DNA from 3 places in the Nonomuraea sp. CA-143628 genome. Region 3 is predicted to be linked to each of the others. Evidence: riboswitches for the same ligand, from Rfam matches in the RefSeq annotation. Region 3 holds a riboswitch; each other region holds the start of a gene.

Region 1 (10,281 bases), 2.3 Mb from region 3:
CGGCCATCTCCCGACCGCCTGCGCCGGGCCGCGATGAGCGGCGCCCCCTATGGCGCATGAACCGTTCATGGTCTTTGGCACGCACTGCCGACCCGGCCGCGCGGGGGTACGAAGGAGTGCCCCAAGCAGCCACATTTCCGATATCTCGCATATTGAAGGCGAATAATATTCGCGTTTTGTGGATCTAAGCCCAGCGGGTCCACAGTGCCCCTGGGGAGAGGGCTGTAAGGGCGGCTGTGATCCCTCATCGAGCCCCGAAGTGTGCCGACATATGGCGAGTACTTCACATACTGCCGATCATGTCAATGGCGATGGTCAGAGAGCGGTATTCGCTGGCTTGACGACCTTTCCAGAATGCGTTTACCGTCTGCGAGGACGAGCAGCAGCCCTGCTCGGACATAGACGTCTCGAGTTCTGCTGTTGGGGGGAGGGCTCCCGATGTATGTGCTCACTGAGGGCGTCGAGCTTAGCCACGCGGATCTGGCGTTGCTGGCGGAGCTTGCCAAGGGGGTCACGGTTGATCGGGTTGGCAGACGACTGGATATCAGCGGGCGCACGGTACGCCGGAGACTTCGGGGTATCTGCGATCGCATCGGCGTCGCCACCGCGATCGAGGCCGTTGCCTGGGCCGCCCGCCGTCAGCTCATCTGACCGCTCTATCGGCCCAGCCGCCCGGGCTCCAGCCGTCAGAGTGCTTGTCGTGGTGTCCGGAGGTCAGTCGGCGATGCGTACGGCGCCCGCGAACGGACGGCGGGCGATGGACGCGATGCGTACGACGTCGCCGGTCTGCGGCGCGTGGACCATCATGCCGCCGCCGATGTAGATGCCGACGTGGTGCAGGTCGCCATAGAAGAAGACCAGGTCGCCGGCGCGCAGCTCCTCCTTGGAGATGTGCCGTCCGGCCGTCCACTGGTCGCCGGTGTAGTGCGGCAGTGAGATGCCCACCCGCTGGTAGGCCGCCATCACGAGGCCGGAGCAGTCGTACGAGGTCGGCCCCTCGGCGCCCCAGACGTACGGCTTGAGCTGCTGCGTGAGCGCCCACCTGGCGGCCGTGGCCGCCTTGCCGGCGCCGATGACCGGCAGGTCGACCCGCGTGGCCCGGGTGCCGGGACGGCCCGCCTCGCCGATCGCCCGCTTGAAGAGGCTGCTCTCGACCTTGGTGACGAGACTGGTGATCTTGTCGCGCTTGGTGCCGAGGTCCTCGACGATCTTCTGGACCTCGTCGATGCGCGTCTTGGCGCTGGCTCTGGCCTCCTCGGCGGCCTGCCTGGCCGTGGTCACCTGGTTGACCTCGAAGCCCTGCTGCTGCTCCAGCGCGTAGGTGGTGGCCGCCCGGTCGAGGAAGTTCTCGGGGTCGTCGGAGGTGGCGAAGTTGAGTGGCTGGCCGAAGCCGCCGTTGATGTAGGCGCTCTGGGCCAGCAGCGCGGCCTTGGCGTGCTTGGCGGCCAGATCGGCCTCGCTGGTGGACAGCGTCTTCTGGGCCGCCTCAGCCGTCTTCTTGGCGGTCTTGAGCTTCTCTCGCTGGCCGTTGAACTGCTCGCTGAGCGTCTCGATCTCGGTGTGGAGCTCCTCGGCCTGCTTGGACAGGTCCTTCAGCGAGGGCTTGGGATCGGCGACGGCGGAGCCGACGGGTATGGCGAAGAGGAGGGTGGCGATGGTCGCCGCGATGACACCCAGTCGGGTGGGGATCTTCCGGAGCTCCGGAGGGCGGGCGTGAGCGCCTGCCGGCTTCCCCTCGCGATCGCGGGTCTGCTTCACCAACCAGCTCCTCTCATCGGCGCCTACCGGGTTAGCTGACGGGTTCGGGCCGGAGCAGCCCTACCGAACGACTCGCTCGGATTCACCCCATGGGTGGTGGCGTCGGGATGAGGTCGCCACCGGCGGGTCCCCGGCTCCCCTTACGGGGATTGGGCGCGTCTCCACGCTGGCTCGCGTGAGTGACATCGTCGCTGGACACTAGTGCACTCCGGGTTCGTGCTCAACCAGAACTGCCAAGTCTGTAGAGGTTTCGCAACCGAAGGGTCACGAGGTGGTCTCGTGCCTGCCGGTGCTGAACAAACTTTATGTCCTTTTTGCACCAAGTTCGCCAAGACATGGAAGCCTGTCGGCCAAGGGGATCCCTCATCGTGCTCGATCAACCACGAGATGTCATGAGATGGGAGAGACGTCAGAGTTAGGGGGAGGCCGTAATCGGATCTGTACGCTGGAGACCCATGGAGCAGGTCGCCGAAGTGACAGTCCCGGACACGGAAGTCGTCGTCCGGCGTGCCCGCACGCCGGATGTCAGGACGATCCGTCTCCTGGTCGACACCTACGCGGGCGCCGGGCCCCGGCTTCTGGAGAAGGCCACCGTCACTCTGTACGAGGACGTGCAGGAGTTCTGGATCGCCGAGCGCGGCGGCCAAGTGGTCGGTTGCGGCGCGCTGCACGTGCTTTGGGAGGATCTCGCGGAGATTCGCACGGTGGCCGTCGATCCGGAGTTCCGAGGCTTCGGAATCGGGCACCGGATCGTCTCTTCCTTGATCAAAACGGCCCGGGAACTCGGCCTGCGCCGGGTTTTCTGTCTGACTTTTGAGGTGGATTTTTTCGCGAGGCATGGATTCCGTCCCGTACAGGGCACTCCGGTCTCACCCGAGGTCTATGCGGAGCTGCTGGCCTCGTACGACGAGGGTGTCGCCGAGTTCCTCGACCTCGAACACGTCAAGCCCAACACCCTGGGGAACACCCGCATGCTTCTCCACCTGACATCGGGTGACGCGGACCTTGACTAATGGGAAAGGTGATTGTTGATACCTATGTCGATACGTTGGGCAGCACAGGCATGTGTCCTGACACGTGCCACATGCGCACTCGAAGCGAGGTGACACGGTGAGCACCGGACAGCCGCCGTATCCACAGGACGAATCCGGCGAGAACTCTGCGCCTGGCGGATCTGAATACGGACATCACAACGCGGGCCGTCCCTATGGCGAGCCCGACCCGGATGCGACGGTCGTTGGCTACCGGGCGGACGACGCCTACGGTCAGCAACCCAACTACGGGCAACAGCAGCCGGGCTACGGCCAGCAGCCGCAGTACGGTCAGCAGCAGCAGCCGGGCTACGGCCAGCAGCCGCAGCAACCGCAGTACGGGCAACAGCCCCAGTACGGGCAGCAGCCCGGCTACGGCCAGCAACCGGAATACGGCCAGCAGCCCAGTTACGGTGGGCAACCCGGATACGGTCAGCAGCAGGCTTCGGGTCAGCAACCCGACTACGGCCAGCCCAACTACGGTCAGCAGCCGCAATCGCAACCCGGTTACGGCCAGCAACCGCAGTCTCAGCCTGGATACGGCCAGCAACCCAGTTACGGGCAGCAGCAGCCGTCCCAGCCGGGCTACGGGCAGCAGCAGCCGTCGCAACCCGGCTACGGGCAGCAGCAGTACGGCCAGCAGCCCCCGTCGGGCCAGCAGCCCGGCTATGGTCAGCAGCCCCAGTACGGCCAGCAGCCCGGTTATGGGCAGCAGCAGCCGTCCCAGCCGGGCTATGGCCAGCAGCAGCCGTCACAACCCGGCTACGGCCAGCAGCAGTACGGCCAGCCTGACTACGGTCAGCAGCAGCAGTACGGCCAGCCCGCCTACGGCCAGCCCCAGTACGGCCAGCAGCCCGGCTACGGGCAGCAGCAGCCGCACGGGGTCCAACCGCCCGGCGCCCCGGCCCCGCTCGCCGAGTGGTGGCAGCGGCTCGTGGCGAGGATCATCGACGGTGTCATCTTCGGCATCGCGAACTGGGTGATCGGTCTCGTCTTCGGGGCCATCCTGCTCTCCAGCTACAACTCCGTGACCGGCGTCTCAAGCGGCCTGCTGGGGGCGACCGCCTACGCTGCCGTCATCGCCATCGTGATGACGGCGGTGTACGTCGCCTACGAGTTCTTCATGACCAAGATGAGCGGCCAGACGGTCGGCAAGATGGTCATGGGGATCAAGATCGTGCCGACGGGCACCATGCTGCCTCCGGGCGGCCTGTCGAACGACGTGGCGCTCAAGCGGGCCGGCATCACCTGGGGTGGATACATCCTCGGCATCATCCCGTGGGTCGGGTCGCTGCTCGGCGGGATCGTCGTCGCCCTGAACGGCGCCTCCCAGCTCTGGGACAAGCCGCTGCAGCAGACGTTCGCCGACAAGTTCAGCAACACGGTGGTAGTGAAGATCAAGTAGTCTTCGCGGACGCGAAACAGAGGCCGGCCCGTGGCTGGCCTCTGTTTTGTATGTGCGGGCGGCGGCAAAATGGGTAGCGGTCGGTTCGCCGAAGGGGCGAGGTGGGTTATGACCGGGTTGCCGCCGTGGAGTGACGCCGTCCCCGCGGAATGGTGGGAACGCCTGGCCGCCCGGCTCATTGAAGCCCTCGTCTTCGGTGTCTTCTATTACATTCTGTTCGTCGCGCTGTGGGGCGGCTTCCGAACTGTCGGGTTGCTGGAGGTGTTCGACGGCCGGTTGCCCGGCGTGTTCGCCTGGCTGCTCGGTGGGCTGGGATATACGGTCTATGACTGGGCCGCGCATTCCATGAGCGGCCGTACGTTCGGCAAGGCGATCATGAGGATTCGCCTCGAACCGAGCGGCCTTCGGCGCGGTGCACTGCTGAAACGAGCCCTGGTCTATCCGGGAGCGGCGATGGTCATGGGCATTCCGGTGCTCAATGTGCTGGCCGGAATCTTCGTCTTCGGCGTCGGGATCCTCATCTTGATCGACAAGCCGCTGCAGCGTGGGCCGCACGACCGGCTCGCCGGAACGCGGGTGATCAAAGATCTCCGCTGAGCCTTGTGGGCCTGGACAGAAGTCTTTCCGCAAAATTTTCGCTTGATCCGGTAAGGAGCCTGGAGAGACTGGCATTAGGCTATGGGGCGTCCGGGTTGCCGGATGTTGGCGCACATGGCACATGGACGGCATCCATGTACCACTATGGTCAGGTGCGGGCGGTTGTCCACCTCGTGAGGCATGAGGGGCGCTCATGCCCAGGCCGCTTGTGGATAAAGCGCCCATCGAAACCCCCGTCCGCTGTGGAGGCGAGGACGAATGCAGGCCGTTACCGACGTATTGTCAGCGCTGATCCCGCCGGTGGTGGTGGGCGCCGCCTTCATCTTTGGCGTAGTGAAGTTGGTCCGATCCGAGGCCGCTGGACGCCGTCCAAACCCCCAGGATCAGGCCGAGAACCACAACTGAGCCGCAACTGAGCCGCCGCTCAGCAGAATCTCTCTAGCGCTGAATTGTCTCCGCGCCTTTCCGGGTATATGTTTGCCCTGGCGAATGAAACAATGCTCCGCGAAAGGATTGCGTAGATGGCCAAGCAGATCCAGGAGATTCTCATCGATGACCTCGATGGGGGCGAGGCCAATGAGACGGTCAGCTTCGCTATTGACGGCTCCTCCTATGAGATTGACCTGAGCGACCTTAACGCCAAGAAGCTGAGGGACGCGCTCACGCCTTTCGTACAGCACGCTCGTCGGTCCGGTGCCGTGACCACGCGTCGGCGCGGTCGCGGCGGGCAGCGTGCGATGAGCCGCGAGAAGAGCTCGGAGATCCGGCAGTGGGCCAAGGCTCACGGTCTGCCGGTGAGCGAGCGTGGCCGAATCGCCTCTACCGTGGTGGAGAAGTACGAACAAGCTCACTAGAGAGCCATCTCCTGACCATGCGCTTATGCCGCTCGCCTAAGAACCCCGGCGAACGCCATAAGCGCATGATCATTTATAGCTGTCTCTCAAATGCTGGACGGTTCGTGACGGCGATCTTCTAATCGCCCATATGTGATCATTTTGGGCTGCCCGCTCGGTCGATTCCGGGCGGTTTTCTGGCATGGTGCGTTCCAGCCCCCGTGTGGGCTCCCCGGTGCGGCGACGGTCTGGATCGGTAACCGTGACCGTCCGGATCGGTAACCTCGCTGACCGGACCGGCGATTTCGCGGCCCGCGCGTGCCGTCCCGGGATCGGGATTTCGCGGCCTGCCGGGTGCCGTGGTGCGATCGGGATTCCGCGACTCGCGAGTGCCGTACCACGATCGATTGGCGGCGGGCGCGCTTCCTTACATAGGATGTTCGGGTATGGCTCACGGATGAGGCATCGGCGATGCGCGGGCGGGCTCTCTCCCCGGCACCGGCCGCAAGCCGATCCATGTTGATCTGCCGACGTCGTGGCGACCAATTCCAGGCGCTTCACGAGAGCGTCCTAAACATCGTTCGCTTGCGGCGTATCGGGAACACGTAACCCCCGATCGGTAGTTGGATAGAGGGTGAACGCCCTGCTCCCGGGGAACGTCTCTGCTATAGAGCGTGTCAGTGGCAGTGGGCACGGTTCGCCGAGCCAGGGCTAGCATGCGGGATGACGGGACCGGATTTACCGGCCTGACTGACCGCTCTGTGAGGAGCGACGAGATGTTCGAGAGGTTCACCGACCGAGCAAGGCGGGTTGTCGTCTTGGCCCAAGAAGAGGCCAGGATGCTCAACCACAACTACATCGGCACTGAGCACATTCTTCTTGGTTTGATCCATGAAGGTGAGGGCGTAGCCGCCAAGGCTCTGGAGAGCCTGGGCATCAGCCTTGAAGGAGTGCGTCAGCAGGTCGAGGAGATCATCGGCCAGGGCCAGTCGGCTCCGTCGGGGCACATTCCGTTCACCCCGCGGGCCAAGAAGGTTCTTGAGCTGTCGCTCCGTGAGGCTTTGCAGCTGGGTCACAACTACATCGGCACCGAGCACATCCTGCTCGGGCTCATCCGTGAGGGTGAGGGTGTGGCCGCCCAGGTGCTGGTCAAGCTTGGAGCCGATCTCAACCGTGTCAGGCAGCAGGTCATCCAGTTGCTCCACGGTTACCAGGGCAAGGAGCCGGCCGCCGCGGGTGGCCCGCAGGAGTCGGCCCCGTCGACCTCCCTGGTGCTCGACCAGTTCGGCCGCAACCTGACCCAGGCCGCCCGCGAGGGCAAGCTGGATCCGGTAATCGGCCGTGAGAAGGAGATCGAGCGGGTCATGCAGGTCCTCTCCCGGAGGACCAAGAACAACCCGGTTCTGATCGGCGAGCCCGGCGTCGGCAAGACCGCCGTCGTCGAGGGCCTGTCACAGAAGATCGTCAGGGGCGAGGTGCCCGAGACGCTGAAGGACAAGCAGCTCTACACCCTTGACCTCGGCGCTCTGGTGGCGGGTTCGCGCTACCGCGGCGACTTCGAAGAGCGCCTGAAGAAGGTGCTCAAGGAGATCCGCACGCGCGGCGACATCATCCTGTTCATCGACGAGCTGCACACGCTCGTCGGCGCGGGCGCGGCCGAGGGCGCGATCGACGCCGCCAGCATCCTCAAGCCGATGCTGGCGCGTGGCGAGCTGCAGACCATCGGTGCCACGACCCTCGACGAATACCGCAAATACCTGGAGAAGGACGCCGCTCTGGAGCGGCGCTTCCAGCCGATCCAGGTGGCCGAGCCCTCGCTCAGCCACACGATCGAGATCCTCAAGGGTCTGCGCGACCGCTACGAGGCGCACCACCGGGTGTCCATCACCGACGGCGCGCTGGTGGCCGCCGCGCAGCTGGCCGATCGCTACATCAGCGACCGCTACCTGCCCGACAAGGCGATCGACCTCATCGACGAGGCGGGTTCGCGGATGCGCATCCGCCGGATGACCGCTCCGCCGGACCTGCGCGAATACGACGAGAAGATCGCCAACGTCCGCAGGGACAAGGAGTCCGCGATCGACGCGCAGGACTTCGAGAAGGCGGCCGCGCTCCGTGACCAGGAGAAGCAGCTCCAGCTCAAGCGCGAGCGGCGCGAGAAGGAGTGGAAGGCCGGCGACATGGACGTCGTGGCCGAGGTCACCGAGGAGCTCATCGCCGAGGTCCTGGCGACGGCCACCGGCATCCCGGTCTTCAAGCTGACCGAGGAGGAGTCGCAGCGCCTGCTCCGCATGGAGGAGGAGCTGCACAAGCGGATCATCGGCCAGGACGACGCCATCAAGGGCCTGTCCAGGTCGATCCGGCGCACCCGCGCCGGGCTGAAGGACCCGCGCCGTCCCGGTGGCTCGTTCATCTTCGCCGGCCCGTCCGGTGTCGGTAAGACCGAGCTGTCCAAGGCGCTGGCGGAGTTCCTCTTCGGTGACGAAGACGCTCTGATCAGCCTGGACATGTCTGAGTTCATGGAGAAGCACACCGTCTCCCGGCTGTTCGGCTCGCCTCCCGGCTACGTCGGCTACGAGGAGGGCGGCCAGCTCACCGAGAAGGTGCGGCGCAAGCCGTTCTCCGTGGTCCTGTTCGACGAGATCGAGAAGGCCCACCCCGACATCTTCAACTCGCTGCTGCAGATCCTGGAAGACGGTCGCCTGACCGACGCCCAGGGCCGGGTGGTCGACTTCAAGAACACGGTCATCATCATGACCACCAACCTCGGCACCCGCGACATCTCCAAGGGCATCGGGGTCGGGTTCGCCAAGTCCAACGACGCCGACTCCAACTACGAGCGGATGAAGGCCAAGGTCCAGGAGGAGCTCAAGCAGCACTTCCGGCCCGAGTTCCTCAACCGTGTCGACGACATCGTGGTCTTCCACCAGCTGACGCCGGCGGAGATCATCCTGATCGTGGACCTGATGCTCGCTCAGGTCGACGCCCGGATGAAGGACCGCGACATGGGGCTCGATGTCTCGCCCGAGGCCAAGCAGCTGCTGGCCGACCGTGGTTACGACCCGGTCATGGGTGCCCGGCCGCTGCGCCGGACCATCCAGCGTGAGCTCGAGGACTCGCTGTCGGAGAAGATCCTGTACGGCGAGCTCCGTCCGGGGCAGATCGTCAAGGTCACGATCGAGGGCGAAGGCGACAACGCGAAGTTCATCTTCACCGGTGAGGACGCGTCGTCCAGCCAGGTCCCCGACTCGGCCGCGGCGATCGCGGCGCCGATCAAGAACTGACGGCGCCCGAGTTCGACCTAGGAACCCCCGTGTGAGGGATCACACGGGGGTTCCGTCGTTTTCTCCGTCGTTGCCGAATTTTTGGAAACCTGGGTACACCGCCACCGGGAGTAGTACTACACTGCGTAGAGCAATGCCAAGTCTCGCCCAAGTCGTCCCCAAGGCGGCGTTTTCAGGGTGAGGGCTGCTCCCTGGGGAGTACTCGGGAATCAACTCAGGGCGGACGCGTGCGCCCCCCGGCAGCAGGCATGCTCGACAGGTCCGCATGATCCCCAAGGCGGGCGACGGGAACGACCATGCAAGCCGTGGAGGATTAAATGCGTCTGCGTCACCAAGACGGAACGCTGGTGCACCTCGCCTACAACGCAGGCGTACACCCGGCGGAAGACCTGGAAAACCTGATCGCCCACCTGACCCGCTACGCGGTGCCGGTGCGCAAGCGGCTCGGGGTCGAGCGCATGGGCGTCGGGCTGTGGCTCTCGCCCGGCGTGGCCGACCACCTGACGGCCGACCGCATCGAGCTCGTACGACTGCGCAGGTCGCTGGAGGAGCGCGGCCTGGAAGTGGTGAGCCTCAACGGCACCGGCGGGCGCAACCTGGAGGTGCCCGGCCCCGACTGGGCCAAGCCGGAGCGCTACCGCTACACGATGGCGCTGGCCAAGATCCTCGCGTTCCTGCTGCCCGACGACGTACGCTTCGGCAGCATCTCCACCATCCCGATCGGCTGGCGCCACGACTGGCCCGCAGACCTGCACGCCATCGCCACCCGACGGCTCCAACGGCTGGCCAGGGAGTTGCGCGGCATCTACAGCGTCACCGGCAAGACCATCCGCGTCGGCTTCGAGCCCTGGCCCGGTTGCGTGCTGGAGACGACGGAGCAGGCGTTGGAGCGGGTGTGCGGGATCGACTCCGAGCACCTGGGCGTCTGCCTCGACGCATGCCACCTGGCCTGCGGCGACGAGGAGCCCGGCGCGGCACTGCGAGGGCTGGCCGCCGCGGGCGCGCCGGTGGTCAAGCTGGGGCACGTGCACAACCACACAGGGGATACGCCCAGCACGGGCGCGGTGCTGTACGACACGATGGCGGCGATGCTGTCGGGGGCCGTGAGCGGGAGCGCGCACATCGAGGTCGAGACGCACAACCTGGCGGTGCCGGGCCGCGCCAAGGGGCCGGGGGCGCTGGTGTCCCTGCTGGCCGAGCAGCTCGACTGGGCCCGCACCAGCCTGACCGGCCTGGGCCTGCAACTCGCCGCGTAGCCCCGGCCGGGTGCCCGCCGACGGCATGGTCCCGCCTTGGGTTCGCTGCCCACACCTTCGGTATGTGACCCGTGGACCGCTGGGCCGCATGCGGGCCCTACGCGCCCCGGCATGTGA
Region 2 (10,281 bases), 5.4 Mb from region 3:
CGATCCCCGAGGTGACCGTCCCCCTCGACCGGACGCCGGGCTTCGCGGTGCTGCGCTCCCGCTTCGACGAGATCCACTCGTGGAACGACCTGATCGCGCCGCTGCACCCGTCGGACTGGAAGGCCCGCGTCATCGAGGTGCCGATGATGGAGCGGCTGATCCGCGCCCAGCTGGGGCTCGACGACGCGGCCGAGCTGGTGCTGGAGTCGATCGCGGTGCCGCCCGCCCGGACGATCGCCGGGCTGGTGCGCGACTGCCTGATCACCGTCTACTCCGACGGCCTGATGAGCTACGGCCCGACCCGCGACCCGCTGCCCGCCGAGATCTTCCGCCGCATCACCCGCCTGCTGCACCTGGACCTCGTGCCGGGGCTGGAGCCGCTCCTGCTCAGCGAGTACGGCGTGCCGGCCGAGATCCTGCCGGACGAGGCGTTCCTGGCGGTGGTCCGGCAGGTGGCGACGACCGCGCCCGACATGCTGGCCGGGCAGGCGATGATCCTCGGGCAGTACCTGTCCGCGCTGGAGATCGTCACGCCGGAGGAGGAGGCGGCGCTGCACGAGACGATGCTGCGCGGCCTGGTCGCCCGGGGCTACTCGACCGTCGTGTTCAAGCCGCACCCGGCGGCCGGGCGCAGGCACGCGCAACTGCTCAGGGCCGCCGCCGAGCCGCTGGACGTGCGGCTGCTGGTCGCCGGGGAGAGCGTCCCGGCCGAGGTGTGCTTCTCGGCGCTGCGGCCCGAGCTGGTCGTGGGCTGCTTCTCGACCGGCCTGATCACGGCCGGGCGCTATTTCGGGCTGCCGGTGGCCTCGTACGGGACCGATCTGGTGCTGGAGCGGCTGGCCCCGTACGAGAACAGCAACCGGGTGCCCGTCACGATCGTCGACGCGCTGCTGCCCCGTATGTCGGCGGACGGCACGATCGAGCCGGCGCCGCGCGGCTACCTGCGGGAGCTGGTGCGGGCCGTGGGTTACTGCATGCAGGCCGAGACCTATCCGGAGCTGCGGCCGGTGGACTTCGACTTCGACCCGCGCTACTTCAAGCGCAAGCGCCTGGAGACGCTCGGGCTGACGGCCAAGCCCACGGCGCTGACGCGGCTGCGCCGCAAGATCCGCTCAGCGATCTGAACAGGCGGCGCCCTCGGGGGGCTCCGCCTGTTCAGGAGAGTGAACGCAGATACCGGCGCATCCGCCGCTTGGCCCGGTAACCGACGCGCAGCATGGTGGGCGGCACGTCCAGACGCATCCTGGCCCGGCGGCGGGCGGCGGCGTGCTCCGGCCCGTCGAGCAGCGACCTGGCCGGGACCCGCGGGCCGTGGGCCACCAGGCCGCCCAGCAGCCCGGCCCAGTCGTTGCGCTCCACCGGGTGGAAGTAGTTGGCCGCGCACCACCCGGCGTCGGCGGCGCGGAAGCCGCCGCCGACCAGCTCGTCGAGCGTGCCCAGCAGCCCGCTGTCCTCGAACACCAGGTTGATCATCTCCGCGCTCACACCGAAGTCGCTCAGCACCAGCAGCGGCACGTCCTGCGCGATGGCCTCCAGCGCCGCCGTCGAGCTGACGGTCACGAACCCGGCCGCCTGGGCCAGCTGGTCGTGCATCGAGCCCGCCTCGAACGCCACCCGCCCCGGCTCGCCGAGCTCGCGCCAGAGCCGCTGGTAGTGGAAGCGCTCGTTGTGCGTCTGCCGCTCGTCCTCCAGGGCGCGTAGCTTCACCACCACGTCCAGGTCCGGGCGGCGGGCGGCCAGCTCGGCCAGGGACAGCAGGATGCGTTCGCGATCCTCGCGCTCACGCGGCACCTTGGCCTGGGTGGCGAAGACCACCCGGTTCCCGCCGCCGCGCACGGCCCGCGGGCGCAGGAACGGCAGCCGGGCCAGCCCGACCGCCCCTCCCCCACCGAGCTGGGCGGCGATCCCGCCGAACTCGGCCACCTCCCGCTCGCTGTGCACCACGAACAGGTCGCACCCGCTGCGGAACAGCCACGCCTTCTCCGTCGCGGGCACCGAGATGCCCGGCAGCCCGGTCACGAACACCGGCCGCGGCCGCAGCCCGGCGAACGCCTCGGCCACCAGCACGTCCACGACCGGACCCGTACAGGCCACGATGATCGCGTCCGGCCGCGTCCGCTCGGCCAGACGCCGCACCGCCCGCGCCGGCATCAGCGGCGGCGCGGGACGCCCGCCCACGGCGGCGGCGATCTGCTCCGGCGAGGGCGCGATGGGCGTGCGCACCACCGCGAGGTCCGTCTCGCAGCCGGATGGCAGGTCGTCGAGCAGGCAGGCCGCCCACTTCAGGTACGAGTCGGAGTCGGCCACGGCCAGCACTCTCAAGTGGTCACTCCAGTCAAATACGGGCAGACGCCCGGTCGTATGGGTTGAACGCCGGTCTTGACCGGCCGTTCCAGTCACGTACGGAGCAGCCGGTCAGCCGCGGGATGAGCCGGTCACCCGGCGACTCACGTCAGCGGCGGGATAAGCCGATCATCCGGCGACTCCGGTCAGGTGGGAACGCAGGTCGGGGGCCGCCCTGCTGGTCCACCAGTCGTCCGGCACGTCCACCGCCTCGACAGCGACGCCGCGCGGGCCGAGCAGCACACGCAGCGAGGTGATCGCGGTGGACGGCAGGCTGAGCACCCGCTGGGCGGGGTCGAGGCCGCGCAGCGTCAGCTCGGCCGGCACGCCGGCGTCGTGCACGGTGATCTCGGGCCGCTCGCGGATGACCGCCACGTCGGCGGGGTCCTCGCGGCGATGCGGGAAGTAGGCCAGCGGCTCCTCGGCGGCCCGCTCCATCAGCCAGCTCAGGTAGCGGTCCCGGTGGACCAGCCCGTTCCTGACCAGGGAGGTGCCGAGCACGACGGTCCGCTCGGCCGGGCCCGGCCCGCTCAGCGGCTGCTCGCGCAGCCAGCCGAAGTCGTGGCGGACCAGGTCGACGCCCGCCGCGCGGACGGCCGCCGCCAGCTCGTCGGTCACCGGCAGCGCGGTGAAGACCGACACCCGGCTCGCGCGCAGCCTGATCGCCGCCGCCAGCCCCAGGGCCGCGCGCAGCTTTCCCGGGTGGGCCCGCGCCCGCAACAGCGGTTTGTACGGCCCTTCGGCCAGGAGAGACAGCAACCGGAGCGTGGCCAGCCCGTCATCGACGATCACGATGCGGCCCGGATGGGAGACGAGCCAGCGCAGCTGAACCCGGCCGGAGAAGGCGTCGCCGACGGCGTGCGGGGAGCGCGGCATGCGCTCGCGCGGCTCGGCCAGCTCCAGCCCCTCGGGCAGAGCCAGGCCGGACAGCTCCCGGCGGGTGGCCTTGAGCGCTCGCAGCCCGGCACGCGGCACGACGACCGTGGCAGGCCCGAGCAGCCCAGCGCGGTGCGCCTCTATGGCGCACAGCATCTGAAGCGGGGACTCCACCCAGGCCGACGCCTGTTTGCCCACTCTGTTACCCCCGCGGGGTGATAGCCCGATCACGACCGCTTCAAGCTAGCCCGGCCGCCTTAAGCCGCCAGAAACGGGACATGAACAATGGGACCTATGAACTCCCTACTACTCAACAGCGACGGCGTGCAGGTGCCGCAGCTCGGGTTCGGCGTCTGGCAGGTGCCGAACGACGAGGCAGAACAGGTCGTGACGACCGCTCTGGAGGTCGGTTACCGACACATCGACACGGCCGGCGCGTACGGGAACGAGGAGGGCGTCGGCCGGGCCGTACGCGCCTCGGGGATCCCGCGCGAGAAGCTGTTCGTCACCACCAAGCTCTTCAACAACAACCACGGTCGGGCGGAGGAGGCGTTCGACGAGAGCCTGTCGCGGCTCGGGCTCGACTACGTGGACCTGTACCTGATCCACTGGCCGGTCCCGTCGCAGGACAAGTACCTCCAGGCGTGGCGCGGCCTGGAGAAGATCTACCGTCAAGGCCGGGCGAAGGCGATCGGTGTGTCCAATTTCACCCCCGAGACACTCACCCGGGTGATCGACGAGGCGGACATCACTCCGGCCATCAATCAGATCGAGCTGCACCCGCACTTCCAGCAACGGCGGATGCGGCAGTTCCACGAGGACAACGGCATCCTCACGGAGGCGTGGAGCCCGCTGGGGCAGGGCAAGGGCCTGCTCGGCGACCCGGCGCTCGCCGTGCTGTCGGAGAAGCACGCCAGGACGCCTGCGCAGATCGTGCTGCGCTGGCACATCCAGCTCGGCAACGTGGTGATCCCCAAATCGGTCACGCCGGCGCGGATCAAGGAGAACTTCGAGGTGTTCGACTTTGTCCTCGACACCGAGGACATGGCGGCCATCGGCGCGCTGAACCAGGAGAACGGCCGCATCGGCCCCAACCCGGACACTTTCGCCTGGATGGGGTGATTCCCTACGATCTTTCCTCATGAAGGATCTCTCATGGGGTATCGCGGCCACGGGTGTCATCGCCGCAAGGGTCGGGGCGGTCATCGCCGCTGAGCCAGGGATGCGGGTGGCCGCCGTAGGTTCGCGCGACCTCGGCCGCGCGCGGGCGCTGGCCTCGGAACTGGGCGCCGAGTCGGCGTACGGCTCGTACGCGGAGCTGTGCGCCGACCCCGGCGTCGACGCCGTCTACGTGGCGACCCCGCACGCCCAGCACCTGGAGGTCGCCGAGGCGGCGATCGCGGCGGGCAAGGCGGTGCTGTGCGAGAAGCCGCTCGCCGCGTCCGTCGCCGACGCCGAGCGGATGGTCCGCCTCGCGCGCGAGGCCGGGGTGTTCCTGATGGAAGCCATGTGGACCCGGTTCAATCCGCTCATCCAGCGGGTGGCCGCCGATCCCCGGTTCGGGGAGATCCGCTCGGTCCAGGCGTCGTTCGGCTTCAAGGCCCCGTACGACCCCGCGCACCGGCTGTGGGCGCCGGAGCTGGGCGGCGGGGCGCTGCTCGACCTGGGCGTCTACTCGTTCGGGCTGGCGCAGCTGTTCCTCGGGATGCCCTCACGGATGCACGTCACGGGCTCGCTGGCGCCCTCGGGGGTGGACGCGGAGGCGGGCGGGTTGCTGGTCTATCCGGACGGCAGGCGGGCTCTGGTGGAGTGCTCGCTGCTGGGCCCGTACGCGAACGACGCCCTCGTGGTGGGCACCGACATGCGCGCCCACATCAAGGCGCCGTTCTGGGCGCCGGAGCGGGTCGTGCTGAGCGGGCCGTCGATGGAGACCGAGGAGCTCGTGCTCGATCCGGCGGACAACGGATACGCCGGCGAGGTGCGCGAGGTACGGGACGCCATGACCGAAGGCAGGACCGAATCCGCGATCATGCCACTTGACGAAAGCCTTGCCATGATGGGGCTTCTGGCCGACGCGAGGGGGCAACTCTCCTAGCTGGGGGTTTATCCATTTGTAAGACCCTTGCCACTTGCATTACCTTTGTGGTCATATGAGGCATACGTCCGGTTTGTCCGTTCGTTGCCAGACCATCGCACAAAGGCATCACAGGACCGTCCTGTGACCGCTGAATCCGCCTCGCGCGGAACCGGGGACCCACCGTCCTTTGGGGTGTATCGGCACGTCACGTGCCGTAGGACAGCTTCCACGTCCGAACCCGTCAGCTAACCCGGTAAGCGGCATGGAAGCAAGGAGTTACCCCCTCGATGGCCAAGTCCCATCTTTTTCGTGGCACCAAGTCGACCTTCGCTCACGCCGTCCTCGGCGTGAGCGTCGCGGCCGCCGTTTTCGCCGGCCAGTCCGCCGCCCACGCTGACACCACCGCCACCCACGCTGCCGCGGCTCCGGCACACGCCGCCGCCGCGAAGAGCCACCCGGAGAGCGAGCTCAAGGCCAAGGCCACGGTCTCGCGGGTTCTGGCACTGGCCAAGGCCCAGGTCGGCACCACTGAGAACGCCTATGGCGGCGGCACCAAGTTCCAGAAGTGGTACATGAACTCCCCGCGCGCCCTGGAGACCCTCAGGCGCGACGGCGGCACCCGGGCGGACTACCTGAACGCCGCCTGGTGCTCGATGTTCGTCTCGTGGGTCGGCGACCAGTCCGGCGCGCGCAGCATGATCGGCTGGGACGCCTACACGGTCGAGCACGCGAAGTGGTTCGCCCGCAACAACCACTGGGGCACGACCCCGAAGCCGGGCGCCGTGGTGTTCTTCTCGTGGGGCGGCAGCAAGAGCCTGGACGACATCGAGCACGTCGGCTTCGTCGTCAAGGACAACCACGACGGCACGATCTCCACGATCGAGGGCAACACCGGCAACGGCAGCGTCCAGCAGCGCGTCCGGCAGACGTCCCAGGTGGTCGGCTACGGCTACCCGAGCTACGGCGCCTGACGACTTCCTGATCGAGGGCTCTCCTGCCGACGAGCGCGCGTCCTTCCGGATGCGCGCTCGTCGGCGTCTTACGCTCCCGTACCAGCGTCTTGCCGAAAAGCCCATCACGTTGGGCTGAACAGCGCATGGCTGCCTTATCTGCCCATCAGACCGCAACCCCCCAAGTTTGGGGATGTCACGGGCCTGCCGTCACCTCAGACACTGACGGTGGCCGGACAGCGAGCCGGTTCTCGATACTGAGGAGGGGACATGTCACCGACGACGCAGCAGGACAACTGGCGCTTCTGCAACAAGTGCTACACCCTTTGGTGGAATGGCCGCCCCGACAACGGACACTGCCCCGCAGGCGGTGCCCACGAGGGACACGGCAGTTGGAACTTCTACCTCCCGGCGAACCCCGCCGAGCACATCTGACGCAAAACCGGGCCCCCATCCGGCCGATCTCCCCGCGACGCCACGTCTTCGCGGGGAGATCGGCGTTGGATCCCACAAGTCGGGAGGGACAGCCCCACCAGACGGGCGTCGTCGATCCGCGCCGCGTACTACTCTTCCTCTGCTCACGTGTCGATTCGGGGTCTGACCGTTCGACGCGTTCGTGAGAGTGAAGGAGGCGGATCGTGAAGTTCATGATCGTAGGGAAGGCGAACGAGGCGACCGAGGCCGGCGAACTGCCCAGCCGGGAGCTCGTCGACGCGATGGGCGCCTACAACGAGAGCCTGGCCAAGGCGGGGGTGCTGCTGGCCGCCGAAGGGCTGTACCCCAGCTCCCACGGTGCGCAGATCGCCTACACCAAGGATGGCAAGGCGACGGTGCTCGACGGGCCGTTCGCCGAGGCCAAGGAGCTCATCGCCGGGTTCTGGCTGATCCAGGTCAAGTCCCGGGAAGAGGCCATCGAATGGGCGCTGCGGGTGCCGGTTCCCGGTGGGCATGAGGGGGTCGGGCTGGATGTCTGGCAGGTGTTCGACGCCGCCGACCTGCCGGACGAGTCGATGACCCCGGAGGCGGCCGAACGCGAGGCGCCATTGCGCGAGCGCCTGAGAGGTTCCGCCGAACGGTAGAAGCCGCTGCCCCGCCAGGGAGCCCCCGCTCCCCGCCTACTCCGTTCCCGGACTCGGACCGCTCTCCGACCCCGGCGTGGCCGCCCGACCCCAGCGTGACGGCCCGACTCCGCGACCGGCTCGCCCGCCGGGCGGCGCACCGCGAAAGGGGCCTTGTCATGATCACCTCGGCCGGGTCGGGGCGCACCGCGAAAGGGGCCTTGTCACGATCGCCCCCGGCCGGGTCGGGGCGCACCGCGAAAGGGCCTTGTCACGATCACCCCGGCGGCGGGGTGAGGGCGGACCGTCCCCCGGCCCCCAGCCCCTTCCCCCAAGCCCCGAGCTTGCGGGAGCTGGGGCGGGCTGGTCTTATGGCCAGGTGATGGCTTCCGATACGCATCGGGCGATCGAGACGGTCTGGCGGATGGAGGCGGCGCGGCTCATCGCCGGCCTGACCGGGCTGGTGCACGACCTCGGCCTGGCCGAGGAGCTGGCCCAGGACGCCCTGGTCGCGGCGCTGGAGCAGTGGCCGGAGTCGGGGGTGCCGGGCAATCCCGGCGCCTGGCTCATGACCGTCTCCAAGCGCCGCGCCATCGACCTGCTGCGTCGTCAGGAACGCTACGCGCGCAAGCTGGCCGAGATGGGCCGCGAGCTGTCGGAGGAGCCGGGTGCCGACGAGGAACTGCCCGGCGCCGATGAGATCGAGGACGACCTGCTGCGGCTGGTGTTCACGGCGTGTCATCCGGTGCTGTCCACGGAGGCCCGGGTGGCGCTCACGCTGCGGGTGCTCGGCGGGCTGAGCACTGACGAGATCGCCAGGGCGTTCCTGGTCCCGGAGCCGACGGTGGCGCAGCGGATCGTACGAGCCAAGCGGACGCTGGCCGACAAGCAGGTGCCGTTCGAGGTGCCGCAGGGCGAGGAGCTGGCCGGACGCCTGTCGTCGGTCCTGGAGGTCATCTACCTGATCTTCAACGAGGGCTACTCGGCCACGGCCGGTGATGACTGGATGCGGCCCGGACTCTGCGAGGACGCGCTGCGGCTCGGCCGGGTGCTGGCCGGGCTGATGCCCAAGGAGCCCGAAGTGCACGGCCTGGTCGCGTTGATGGAGATCCAGGCGTCGCGCGCTGCCGCCCGGGTGGGACCGTCCGGCGAGCCGATCCTGCTGCTGGAGCAGAACCGGGGCCGCTGGGACCGCCTGCTCATCCGCCGTGGCCTGGACGCGCTCCAGCGGGCCGAGGATCTCGGCGGCGACCTGGGCCCGTACGTGCTGCAAGCCGCCATCGCCGCCTGTCACGCCAGGGCGCTCACCCCCGAGGAGACCGACTGGCGGGCCATCGCCACCCTCTACGAGGCGCTGGCACGGATGTCGCGATCCCCGGTCGTCGAGCTCAACCGGGCGGTCGCGCTCGCCATGGCGTATGGTCCGGCGGTCGGGCTGGAGCTGGTGGACCAACTGGTCGACGAACCGGCGCTGAAGGGCTACCACCTGCTGCCGAGCGTACGCGGGGATCTGCTGGTCAAGCTGGGGCGAAAGGGTGAGGCGCGCGCCGAGTTCGAACGGGCGGCGGCCATGACCCGCAACACCCGCGAGCGCACCCTGCTGCGAGAGCGCGCCGCCGCCTGCTGATCCCTGTCGCCCGCTGATCCCCGCCAACACGCCGTACGGACGCCGCAGCAAGCGCGACCGCGAGCCCGACCGCGCTCGTGACCACGGGCGTGACCATGAGAAAAGCCCGCAGTGTGTGGGCGACATGCCCAGAAAGCAAACACAAACGAGCCTCTTGTGATGGGAGCGCTCCCAAACGGCTCTTTGCGTCGTAAGTAACCAAAAATCCCCTTTTTGAATGAGAAATCGCACCATTGGTAACGGTTGCGTTTCAGCGCATTGACGGGCACAGGCCATAAGTGCACCCTTTGTGGGAGCGCTCCCAAGGATTTCCCACCGCGGCCCGGAGCGTGTGTCGCGGTGCACCTCCCCCACCCATTCACCCGAGAAGGGGTCCACCATGTTGAACCGCAAGCGTCGCGGCGGTCTCGCCGCGGCTTCCGCCCTGGCGGCGGCGGCCCTGACCGTCGCATCCTGCGGCTCCGGCGGCACTCCGGCGGCCAGCAACGCACCCGCGTCCTCGGCGGCCGCCGAACCGGTCACGATCCGGGTGCAGACTTTCGGCGGCGGCTCGAACTTCGGCTACAAGAACGCCATCACGAAGTGGAACGCCGAGCACAAGGACATCCAGATCAAGGAAGAGCACCTGACCGACCAGTTCGAGCAGCAGTACTGGCCGCAGATGATCCAGTGGCTGCAGGCGGGCAACGGCGCGGGCGACGTGGTCGGCATCGACGAAGGTGGCATGGGCCTGGCCAAGGCGCACCCGGAGTGGTGGGCGGACCTGAAGGAATTCGGCCTGGACTCCCGCAAGGCGGACTTCCCCGCCTGGAAGTGGGAGAACGGCCTCACCGCCGACGGCAAGCTGTTCGGCCTGGGCACCGACATCGGCGGGATGAGCATCTGCTACCGCTCGGATCTGTTCAAGAAGGCCGGGTTACCCTCCGAGCGGGACAAGGTCAGCGCCCTCTGGCCTACTTGGGACGCCTTCATGAAGGTCGGCCAGCAGTTCCAGGCGAAGGTGAAGGACACCAAGTTCGCCGACGGCACGAACACCCTCTACCAGGTGGTCCTCTACCAGGAGGCGGCCAAGAACGGCAACGTCACCTATTTCGACAAGGACAACAACCTCATCGTCGACAAGAACCCGGCGGTGAAGGCGGGCTTCGACTTCGCCACGAAGATGAGCCAGCAGGGCCTGACCGCCAAGCTGCGTAACTTCACCGACGAGTGGGCGGCGGGCACTCAGAAGGGCGCGTTCGCCACGGTCGGCTGCCCGTCGTGGATGCTCGGCGTGGTCAGCGGCAACGCGGGCGACGGCGGCAAGGGCAAGTGGGACGTGGCCGCGGTACCCGGCGGCGGCGGCAACTG
Region 3 (10,281 bases):
AGGTCTGCCTGGCCTGGGAGCTGGCGCGCAGCCCCGTGGTGATCCCCATCCCGGGGGCCAGCAGGCCGGAGAGCATCATCGACTCGGCCGCCGCGGCCGACCTCGTCCTCACCGATGAAGAGCTGTCCCTGCTTTCCTAGCCCTACTGCGGGTGGGCTGGGGCCGGTTGGTCGGCCGGCTCCAGCCCGCGCAGCTCGGCCAGAGTCTCGTCGGCCCAGGCGAGCGCCGAACGGCTCTGCGCGAGGCCGAGGCTGAGCGCGTACCTGCCGAACTTCGACGGGTCTTTGCACTCCAGGACGGCCAGCCGCTCCCGGCCCGCCGCCCTGATGCGCTCGACCACCGCGATGGCCGACTCCTTGTCGAGCAGCGGAAGCAGGAACGCCTGGAGAGCCACCTCGCTGCGTATCGCACCGGCCGGTTCGTGCTCGACCAGCCAGGAGCGCAGCTGCTCCGCGCCCTCGGGCGTGATCGCGTACATCTTCCGTCCGCGCGCCCCCTCCGACTCGACCGCCACCAGCCCGTCGGCGGCCATCTTCACCAGCTCCGGGTAGATCTGCGTGTGCCCGGCCTGCCAGACGTGATTGAGCGACCGCTCGAAGGATTTCGCCAGGTCGTAGCCGCTGGCCGGCCCCTTGGCGTCGAGGAGCCCGAGCAGCGCGATCCGTAGGGACATGTCGGCCAGCATAGCAATGGCTTGACATGTCAATTCTTACATGTCACTCTCCACACGTGAATACTGACATGAAGCGCAGAGGCGATGGCCTCCTGCTGGTCGCCGTGCTCGGCGGCATGTTCTTGGGAATGCTCGACCAGACGATCGTCGGTACGGCTCTGCCACGGATCATCACGGAGCTGGGCGGCGTCGATCTCTACACCTGGGTCGTCACGGCCTACCTGCTGACCTCGACCGTGACCGTGCCCCTCTATGGAAGGCTGTCGGACCAGCACGGCAGGAAGCCGCTGCTGTTGATCGGCATGTCCGTGTTCCTCCTGGGCTCGGCGTTGTGCGGGGTGGCGCAGGACATGACGCAGCTCATCCTGTTCCGCGCGTTGCAGGGCTTGGGCGCGGGCGCGCTGCTGCCGCTGTCGATCGCCCTGGTGCTCGAACTGTTCCCGCCGGAGAAGGGCGGGGCCCGGGTGCAGGGCGCGATGGGCGGGGTGATGGCGCTCAGCTACCTCGCCGGGCCGTTCCTGGGCGGGCTCTTCACCGACCACGCGAGCTGGCGCTGGGCCTTTTATGTGAACGTGCCGATCGGCCTGGTGCTGATCGCGATCATCGTGCGGCGCCTGCCGCGCCAGTCGGGGCATGGCGGCGGGCGGCCTGATTATCTGGGCATCGGGGTCTTCACGGTGGCCATCAGCGCGCTGCTCATCGGCCTGACCGAGAAGGGGCTCGACGGCCACACCTGGACCAGCGTCCCGGTGATCGGGCCGATCGTGCTGGCTCTGGTGTCGCTCGTGGTGTTCGTGGTGGTGGAGAGGCGGGCCGAGGCGCCCATCATGCCCATGCACCTGTTCCGGAACCGTACGTACACGCTGGTCAACGTGACGTCCTTCTTCACCGCCTTCTGCATGTTCGCCGGTGTGGTGTTCCTGCCGCGCTACTTCCAGGAGGCGCTCGGCGCCAGCGCCACCGAGTCGGGGCTGCGGATCTACCCGCTGACCCTGGCCATGGTGGTGGGCAGCATGGTCGTGGGCGCGCTGATCAGCCGGACGCGCGTCTACAAGCCGTGGCTGGTGGCGGCGCCGTTCCTGCTGGTCGTGGGCACGCTGCTGTGCGCCGGTCTGACGCTGGACACGCCGCCCTGGGTGCTCGTCGGGTGGATGGCGCTGATCGGCCTCGGCATGGGCCCGATGCTCTCCGGCCTGACCGTGGCCGTGCGGGACTCGGTGCCGCCCCAGTACATGGGTACGGCCTCGGCCAACCTGACCTTCTTCCGCCAGATCGGCGGCTCGGTCGCCCTGGCGCTGGCCGGCACCGCCTACACCTCTGTCATCGCCACCGAGGCGCCGCTGCACGGGCTGGCCGCCGCGCACGCCTCGGCCGCGGCCCTGGTCATCCCCTCGCTGGGTGTCGTGGGCGCCCTCGTGGCGCTGGCCGCCCTGATCGCCATGCCCGGTGCGCGGATCGACCGCGAAACCCCGCAGCCCAAGGTCGAGGCCAGTTTCGCGTCCTGAGCGCCGTCATGCGAAGCTGTCCTTGTCCCCAACACCAGGAGGTCCTCATGGCGGAAACACCGGAGCCGGAAGTCGACGAAACTCCCGAGGACGAGATGAAGCGCAAGTTCCGCGAGGCGCTGGAGCGCAAGCGTAACCAGCATGCCGACTCGAGCGCGGGTGGCAGGGGCAACGACCCTTCCAAGATTCACGGCGCTCACGGGCCCGCCGCCAGCAAGCGTTCTTTCAGGCGGAAGAGCGGCGGTTGACCTGAGCTTTTCTGGGGGTACGGCATGCCGTACCCCCTTTTTTCTTGACCCTCTAGGTAGATCTTCGCCCGTTTCATGGGCTTATGTTTGCCTTTGTCCGGTTTGCTCCCTATAGTTCATGGAGTTACCAGCCGGTGACTTTGGGGCTTCAACAGGGGAGTACCAACCGGCAGGCGCCGAATCCCGCTCGCGGGAACCGGGGAACCAAACGTTCCTTAGGGGTGAATCCGACCGCGGTCGGTAGGGCATCTCCACGTCCGAACCCGTCAGCTAACCCGGTAGGCGAGATGGAGAGGACACCTACCGCATGCGTAACCCCCGCGTCGTGCCGCCAGCCCGCGTGTTGTCGTCCGCCGACTGACCGGCGCCTTCCCCCGCTCTTCCACGCTCCGCGTAGCGCCCGTTTGGCGTTTTGCCCGGCTACGCCCATCTTTCGCGAGCGCAATCCCCTTGTTCCCGTATAAAGGACTTTGCTACTCCATGTCTGTTCGATCTGCCATGCTCACCGCCGCAGTCGTCGGTGCGATCTCCATCGGCGCAGGCACCGCCGCACACGCCGACACCGGCAGTGACAAGAAGGTCCTGCTCAAGGGCAAGACCACCGCGTCCTACTTCTGGGACGACTCCTCCGGCCGCGCCGGGGACACCGGGTTGCCGGCCAGCGGCAAGCCCATGCAGAAGGGGCTCGCCGCCAGCCCGAGCTGGCCGCTCATGACCGAGGGCTATGTCGTCTACAAGGGCAAGAAGATGCCCTTCTTCGTCGGCGACCGCGGCCCGGGTGTGCCGTCCTCCAGCGGCGTCATGCTCGACCTCGACGCCAAGACTTTCGCCGCCCTGACCGGTGGCCGCTTCAACTCCAGCACGCTGGGCGTGGACGGCAACGGTGGCGCGGGCCACATCAAGATCGACTACGTCATCACCAAGTGGGGTAGCGGCCCGGGCAAGAAGAACTACCCGCTGCCCTACTCGACCGGTTCGTACGCCGTCGTGGACCACAACCCCGCCAAGCCCCCGAAGATCGTGACCGAGGGCGACAAGCCCGCCGCGGTCAAGCCCGCTCCCGCCAAGGCTGTGCCGGTGGCCGCCAAGAAGGCCGACAAGGCTGAGGAGAAGATCGTCGAGTCGAACGCCATCGGTGGCGCCGCCGCGGCGGTCGCGCTGGCCATGTTCGGCGGCTCGACGGTCGGCCGCGAGCGGATCCGCAAGCTCGTCCGGCGCTGACGGCCGTCAGGTCCGAAGACGGTCTCGATGACGGCCGTCAGGTCTGGAGCCGACGGCCTTGATGGTCGTCGATTTCGAGGCTGACGGTCTTTGCGTCCCGGGAAACAGAATGTCATTCTGACCTCGTGACCACGCTTGCAGCCGCGAACGGCATCGAGATCGCGTACGAGTCCTTCGGCTCACCCGGCGGACGTCCCCTGCTCCTCATCATGGGGCTCGGCGCCCAGCTCATCCACTGGGACGACGAGCTCTGCGAGCTCCTGGCGGAGCAGGGCCATCACGTTGTCAGATTCGACAACCGTGATTCCGGACTTTCCACACACCTGCACGACGAGGGCGTTCCCACACTGGGGACGTCCTCTTCGTATCTGCTGGACGACATGGCCGACGACGCGGCCGGGCTGATGGACGTCCTCGGCTGGCCCGCCGCCCACGTCGTGGGCGCCTCGATGGGCGGGATGATCGCCCAGACGCTCGCCATCCGGCACCCCGAGCGGGTGCTGACCCTTACCTCGATCATGTCGACCCCTGGTCCGGACGTGGCCCCGCCCACGCCGGAGGCCAGCGCGGTGCTGCTCGCCGCGCCCCCGACCGATCGGGAGGCCGTGCTCGCCCAGTCCTTGAGGACCTGGGCGGTGATCGGCTCACCCGGCTTCGACATGGACCGGGAACGCATCCTCCGGCTGTCCGGCCAGGCCTACGACCGGTGCTTCGACCCGCCGGGCACGACCCGGCAGCTGGCCGCGATCATGGCCTCCGGTGACCGCACGGAGCGGCTCGGCACGCTGGGGATCCCCGCCCTGGTCATCCACGGCGAGGCCGACGCGCTCGTCCCGGTCGCCGCCGGCCACGCCACGGCGGCGGCGATTCCGGGCGCCACGCTGCTGACGTTCCCCGGCATGGGCCACGACCTGCCCCGGCCGCTCTGGCCTGAGATCGTCAGCGCCATCACCAAGCTCACCACGAGCTGACATACCAGGGATGGTCGGTGGCTCGTGTCCGCCGCGCCCGGACACGAGCCACCGGGTCTCTCAGACCTCCAGCTTCTCCTCGATGCCGCGTAGCTGGTGCCGGGCCAGCGCCAGATTGGCCCGTGACCGGTCCAGGGCGAGATAGAGGAAGAGCCCCTTGCCGCCGCGGCCGCTGATCGGCCGGATGATGTGATACTGGCCGCTGAGCGTGATCAGGATGTCCTCGATGGCGTCCTTGAGCCCCAGCGAGTCCATCGTGCGCAGCTTGGCCTTGACCACCTCCGTGTTCCCCGCCGCGGCGACCTGGAGATCCAGGTCCTTGGAGCCGCCGAGCGCGCCCAGCGCCATGCCGCTGCCGTGATCGACGATCACCGCGCCGAGCGAGCCGTCGATCGTCATCATCTCCTTGAGAGAGACGTCCATGCTGGCCATGCCTTCCTCCGTTCAGGCTCAGTGAATCCGTGCTGAGATGGCGGCCACGCTGGCCGCCGTCTTGCGCCCCTCCAGCCGGAGCAGCCCGAGATTGGTGCCGGGCTCAGCCAGGACTGCGAGGACGATGGTGGGGCCCGCCGCGTAGAAGGCGGCGAAGCCGGCGGTGCCGGAGATGAGCGTCTCCTCCAGTACGCCCTGACCGGTCATGATCGTCATTCGCCTGCTCAGCGCGAGCAGCGCCGCCGACAATGCGGCGACCTGCTCGCCACTGCCGTCGGCGTTGTCGCAGGCGATGCTCATGCCGTCGACCGTGCAGGCGACGCTCCCGCTGATGTCCGGAGTGCGCTCGCGCAGGAGAACCATCTCCCTGAGCACTTCTTCACGCAGCTCCACCGGTGGCCTCCTTTGCGGGCGGGGGAACCTCATGTCAGCTCCTCCAGTGCCTTCTTCAGGCGCATCAGCAGGGCCAGGTCCGTGGGGTCCGCCGTGACCGGCGGGCCGAGCGGCAGGCCGGGGGCACGGGGATCGTGCGGCGGCCGTTCACCGGTGGCTACCCGCCCCCGATGCGGCAGCGCACCCCGCCCGTCTCCGTCGCTCTCTGCCGGGCCCGCACTCGCGGTCCCCGCCGCGCGCTCACTGGCGCTCCCCGCCCTGTGCTCACCGGCGGTCTTCGCCGCGCTCTCTTCCGGGGCTCGCGACGTGCCGCGCGTGGCGGCGCCCTTGAGCGGGCCGTCTGGGGCGTGCGTGGTCGTGGTCGTCTCCACGGGCGGTGCCAGCAGACCGGCCGCCGCCATCCTCCGTACGGCCAGCAGCACCGAATAGCCGGACCTGCCGATCCGCTTGGCCAGGTCGAGCGGTGTCGCCTCGGCCCCCGCCCCGGTGACGACCTCCCACTGGACCGAGTCCAGAGTCACCCCGCTGCCCGGCAGACACGGCGCCGGCCGTACCGGTGCGGTGTCCAGCTGGGCGGACGGCCAGATCTGCGCGAGATAGGCGCGGCGGCGCGCGCACTCCCGCATCAGGCCCGCCACGTCGAAGAACCACTGGCCGCCCAGCCAGTGCTGCTCGCCCGGCCGGAACTTCGGCCGCGACCCGCCGGCCGGCAGCAGGAAGAACGCGGCGTCCAGGACGGCCCCGAGCACGCAGTACTGCAGCTCGCCCAGGGTGACGGGCCCCTCCTCCAGCAGGCGCGCGCAGCCCCCGTCGTGCTGCAGCCTGCGCAGCGCGGTCTCCGGCAGCCGCCCGCGCGCCGCCAGCAGCCGCTCGACGCCGGGGGTCTGGGCGCACTCCATGTACGTGACCCGGCCCTCGCTGAGGAAGATCGTCCCGGCCCGGCCCACGCGGAGGGCGCCCGTGGCCCGTTCACGGGCTAGGCCGGCCAGAAGCGTGTCCAGCGGTGCCATGGCTCAGGTGAGCAATTGGCGGGAGATGTTCAGCAGGCGGTATCGCGCCAGGGCGAGATTCGACCGTTCCAGGTCGAGGCGCAGGTAAATGACGAGCGGCCCCTCGAATACCGTTTCGAGGAATCTGAGTAAATGATGGCCTTTGTCGGTAGTGACCAGCATGTCGTCGATACGAACGGTTTCGCCGGGGCAGGAGCGGGCCAGGCCGTCCATGGTCGCGCGCAGCGTCTCGGTCAGGGCGGCGGCGGAGCTCTCGGCGTCCACGCCCTGCGGTGGCCCGCTGATGGCCACGGCCATGCCGCTCGTCTGGTCCACCAGCATCGCGTCCAGCGCGCCTGGTATCGCCATGACCTCGGTCAGGCAGTCATCCAGTCCCAGCACGTGACCCTCCCACGCCGTCATGAGGACTGGGACAGCGTAGGAGCGGCGGATGACGGCCGGGTGATCGGATAAAGCGAGATATGTATGAGGTTAAAGATGTCTACGGCCAAGGTGGAGAAAAACCTAACCGCGACGGAGATTTCCTGATTAGGGGTATTGCTTGCGATATTTAAGAGCTTCGCTCACATTATTCTCGGCCCGGCTCGCCGATGTCCAACGGATACTCTGGAGAATATGAAAATCCTTCTCTTTGGCGCGACCGGCATGGTCGGTCAGCGCATCGCCGCCGAACTGGCGGCCCGCGGCCACGAGGTGACCGGTGTCAGCAGGTCGGGACCGGTCAAGGGAGATGTGCGCGATGCCGCCACGCTGGGCCGCGGCCACGACGCCGTGATCTGCGCGATCGCTCCGCCCCGCGACGGGAGCGAGCCCGAGGGACCGTTCCTCGACGCCCATCGCGCCCTCATCGACGGCGTCCGCGCCTCCGGGGTCAGGCGGCTCGTCGTCGTCGGCGGCGCCGGCGGCCTGGAGGTGGCGCCCGGTGTCGACCTGGTCGACACGCCCGGCTTCCCGGAGATGTACAAGAAGGAAGCGCTGGCCCAGCGGAGCGCTCTCGGTCTCTATCGCGAGGTCGACGACCTCGACTGGACCTACGTCTCCCCGGCCGCGGAGATCGCGCCCGGAGAGCGTACCGGCCACTTCCGTGTCGGCGGCGACCGGCTTCTCACCGACGCCGAGGGCAACAGCCGCATCTCCGCCGAGGACTACGCGATCGCGATCGCCGACGAGGTGGAGAAGGGCGAGCACCCGCGCCGGCGCATCACGGTCGCCTACTGAACTCCGTCCGACTCCTTGAGGTCCGACTCCTTAAGGTCCGGCTCCTCAAGGTCCGACTCCTCAAGCAGGTCGTCCGCCTCCTCCAGGAGGCCGCCCGGCTCCTCGGGCAGGAGGGCCTTCTCGTCGGGCTTGTGGACGAGCACCTTGTCCACGTACGACTTCACGGCGGCCGCGATGCCCACGTCGGCCCCGGCCGCCTCCGACAGGTACCACCGGTGGTCCAGCACCTCGTGGAAGAGCTGCGCGGGCTCCAGCTTCCCGCGCAGCCGGGCCGGAATGCCCTCGACCGTCGGCTGGAACACCTCGGCCAGCCACCGGTGCGCCACGATCGCCTCGTCCTCGTGCCGCAGGCCCTTGGCGACCCGGAACCCGTCGAGGTCGTTCAGCAGCCGCCTGGCCTGGTTCTCCTCGACGTCGAGTCCGGTGAGCCGGAGCAGCCGCCGCTGGTGGTGCCCCGCGTCGACCACCTTGGGCCGGACGATGAGCCGCCCGGTGCCGACCTTGCGCCGCACCATCATCTCGGCCACGTCGAAGCCCAGCAGGTTGAGCCGCCTGATCCGCTGCTCCACCCGGTGCCAGTCGACCTCCTCGATGATCTCGTCCTGGGTGATCTCGTTCCACAGCCGGTGGTAGCGGGTCACGATGTCCTCGGCGGTGTCCATGGGGTCGATCGACGGGTGCAGCAGCCCGCCCGCCTCCAGGTCGAGCATCTCGCCGAAGATGTTCATGTGCGCGGTCTCGATGTCGCCGAGCCGCTGACCCTCACTGATCATCGGATGCATCTCGCCGGTCTCCGCGTCCACGAGGTAGGCGGCGAAGGCGCCCGCGTCCCTGCGGAAGAGCGTGTTCGACAGCGAGCAGTCGCCCCAGTAGAAGCCGATCAGGTGCAGCCGCACCAGCAGCACGGCCAGCGCGTCCAGCAGCCGGGTGAGCGTGTCGGGCCGCAGCGTGCCCGACATGACCGCGCGGTACGGGAGCGAGAACTGCAGGTGCCGGGTGATCAGCGCCGCGTCGAGCCCCTCGTCCCGGCCGGTGACGTAGGCGATCGGCTCGACCGACGGCGCGTCGAGCCTGGCCAGGTCCCACAGCAGCTGGTACTCCCGCCTGGCGTACCGCTCGCTGATCTCCTTGATCGCGTACACGTTGCCGGACAGCCGTACGAACCGCACCACGTGCCGCGAGATACCGCGCGGCAGGTCGACCATGTGATGCGTCGGCCAGTCGGCGAGAGGGACCTCCCAAGGCAGGCGGATCAGGTCGGGGTTGCCGAGCGCGCCGGTGATCTGTAGGGGCATATGCCCAGGATATTGTGCGGACGTGGACGAGTTTCTCAAGTGGTACTTTTCCGGTCGTCCCGTCGTCGCCAGCACCCTGGGAGCCGACGGCTACGATCACACGCTCGGTGACTTCACCGCCGCCGCCTTCGCCGCCCGTGAGCGGGAAGAGATCGTCTGGCTGGACCGGCTCTCCAGACTGGAGACGCCGACACCGGACGACGCGATCGACAGGGATCTCGTCCTGTCTCAGCTGAGGGGCTCCATCGCCCTCGCCTCCTGGCCGGACTGGCGGCGCGACCCGGCCGTCTACCTGTCGGCGATCTTCACCTCCATGTTCACGCCGTTCCAGCGGCGGCTCAAGCCCGAGCCTGAGCTGGTGGCCGCCGCCCTCTCCCGGCTGGCCGAGGTGCCGGACGTGCTGGCCGCCTGCCGGGCCAACCTCGACGCCGAGCTCGCGGCGCCGCTGCTCGTCCAGCGCGGCCTCGGGCAGGCGCGCACTGGGCGCAACTTCCTCACCAAGACCATCCCGTCGATGGTGACGGACCCGGAGCTGCGCGCGCGGCTCGCGTCCGCCGCCGAGCCGGCCGCCGCCGCTTTCGATGCCTTTGTCACCTTCCTCGAAGAGTTCAAGTGCGGCGGCACCTGGCGGATGGGCGAGCGGCTCTACTCGACGCTGCTGCGCGAGCGCGAACTGCTCGGGTACGGCGCTGCCGAGCTGCACGAAAAGGGCGAAGCGGCCTGGGCGTCGCTGGACGCGCGGATGCGCGAGGTCACCAAGAGGCTCAACGGCACCGAGGACTGGCGCGCCGCGATGGAGTCCTTGATGGACGACCATCCCGCCACGCTGGCCGACATGCGGGCCGAGTACGAGGCCGAGACCCACCGGGCCCGCGAGTTCGTCAGGGAACGCGACCTGGTGACCTTCCCCGAGGGGGAGGAGTGCCTGGTGCTGCCCTCGGCCGAATACACCAGGCCGGTCCTGGCCGTGGCCCACTACCTGTCGCCGCCGCCGCTGAGCAGCTCGCGTACCGGCGTGTTCTTCGTGCCGTACACGCCTGACGGCTTCACCGAGGAGCAGGTACGGCAGCGCCTGCGGACGAACTCGCGGGCCCAGATGCCGTCGATCGCCGTCCACGAGGCCTACCCTGGCCACCACTGGCACCTGTCGCACATGGCGAGCAACACCCGGACCGTGCGCAACGTGTTCCGCACCCCGTACTTCACCGAGGGCTGGGCCCTCTACGTCGAGAAGGTGCTGCACGAGCAGGGCTACTTCGACACGCTCGCCACCGAGCTGGCGCACCTGGACTGCCGCATCTTCCGCGCGGCCCGC

What was found. Region 3 has a riboswitch for cyclic di-AMP ahead of ACQP2T_RS12610 (hypothetical protein). Riboswitches for the same ligand answer to the same signal wherever they lie in the genome.
Region 1: another riboswitch for cyclic di-AMP. It lies ahead of ACQP2T_RS01890 (C40 family peptidase); the one in region 3 lies ahead of ACQP2T_RS12610 (hypothetical protein).
Region 2: another riboswitch for cyclic di-AMP. It lies ahead of ACQP2T_RS36795 (CHAP domain-containing protein); the one in region 3 lies ahead of ACQP2T_RS12610 (hypothetical protein).

Annotation. Positions count from the first base shown of each region.
Region 1 covers NZ_CP192072.1:388,371-398,651, forward strand. Annotated here, with positions in the region: gene ACQP2T_RS01885 (LuxR C-terminal-related transcriptional regulator) at 439-651, shown strand; gene ACQP2T_RS01890 (C40 family peptidase) at 715-1,758, opposite strand; cyclic di-AMP (ydaO/yuaA leader) riboswitch at 1,764-1,924, opposite strand; gene ACQP2T_RS01895 (amino-acid N-acetyltransferase) at 2,214-2,771, shown strand; gene ACQP2T_RS01900 (RDD family protein) at 2,869-4,194, shown strand; gene ACQP2T_RS01905 (RDD family protein) at 4,303-4,791, shown strand; gene ACQP2T_RS01910 (histone-like nucleoid-structuring protein Lsr2) at 5,313-5,645, shown strand; gene ACQP2T_RS01915 (ATP-dependent Clp protease ATP-binding subunit) at 6,401-8,908, shown strand; gene ACQP2T_RS01920 (sugar phosphate isomerase/epimerase family protein) at 9,226-10,164, shown strand.
Region 2 covers NZ_CP192072.1:8,066,560-8,076,840, forward strand. Annotated here, with positions in the region: gene ACQP2T_RS36770 (polysialyltransferase family glycosyltransferase) at 1-1,124, shown strand, start outside; gene ACQP2T_RS36775 (DUF6716 putative glycosyltransferase) at 1,156-2,316, opposite strand; gene ACQP2T_RS36780 (hypothetical protein) at 2,473-3,393, opposite strand; gene ACQP2T_RS36785 (aldo/keto reductase) at 3,514-4,341, shown strand; gene ACQP2T_RS36790 (Gfo/Idh/MocA family protein) at 4,361-5,314, shown strand; cyclic di-AMP (ydaO/yuaA leader) riboswitch at 5,433-5,571, shown strand; gene ACQP2T_RS36795 (CHAP domain-containing protein) at 5,584-6,267, shown strand; gene ACQP2T_RS36800 (hypothetical protein) at 6,517-6,681, shown strand; gene ACQP2T_RS36805 (YciI family protein) at 6,894-7,325, shown strand; gene ACQP2T_RS36810 (RNA polymerase sigma factor) at 7,687-8,931, shown strand; gene ACQP2T_RS36815 (ABC transporter substrate-binding protein) at 9,311-10,281, shown strand, end outside.
Region 3 covers NZ_CP192072.1:2,682,689-2,692,969, forward strand. Annotated here, with positions in the region: gene ACQP2T_RS12590 (aldo/keto reductase) at 1-140, shown strand, start outside; gene ACQP2T_RS12595 (PadR family transcriptional regulator) at 143-673, opposite strand; gene ACQP2T_RS12600 (MDR family MFS transporter) at 730-2,178, shown strand; gene ACQP2T_RS12605 (DUF5302 domain-containing protein) at 2,226-2,426, shown strand; cyclic di-AMP (ydaO/yuaA leader) riboswitch at 2,591-2,726, shown strand; gene ACQP2T_RS12610 (hypothetical protein) at 2,907-3,647, shown strand; gene ACQP2T_RS12615 (alpha/beta fold hydrolase) at 3,773-4,618, shown strand; gene ACQP2T_RS12620 (hypothetical protein) at 4,679-5,050, opposite strand; gene ACQP2T_RS12625 (roadblock/LC7 domain-containing protein) at 5,069-5,443, opposite strand; gene ACQP2T_RS12630 (hypothetical protein) at 5,473-6,453, opposite strand; gene ACQP2T_RS12635 (roadblock/LC7 domain-containing protein) at 6,457-6,855, opposite strand; gene ACQP2T_RS12640 (NAD(P)-dependent oxidoreductase) at 7,069-7,671, shown strand; gene ACQP2T_RS12645 (DUF4032 domain-containing protein) at 7,665-8,966, opposite strand; gene ACQP2T_RS12650 (DUF885 domain-containing protein) at 8,989-10,281, shown strand, end outside.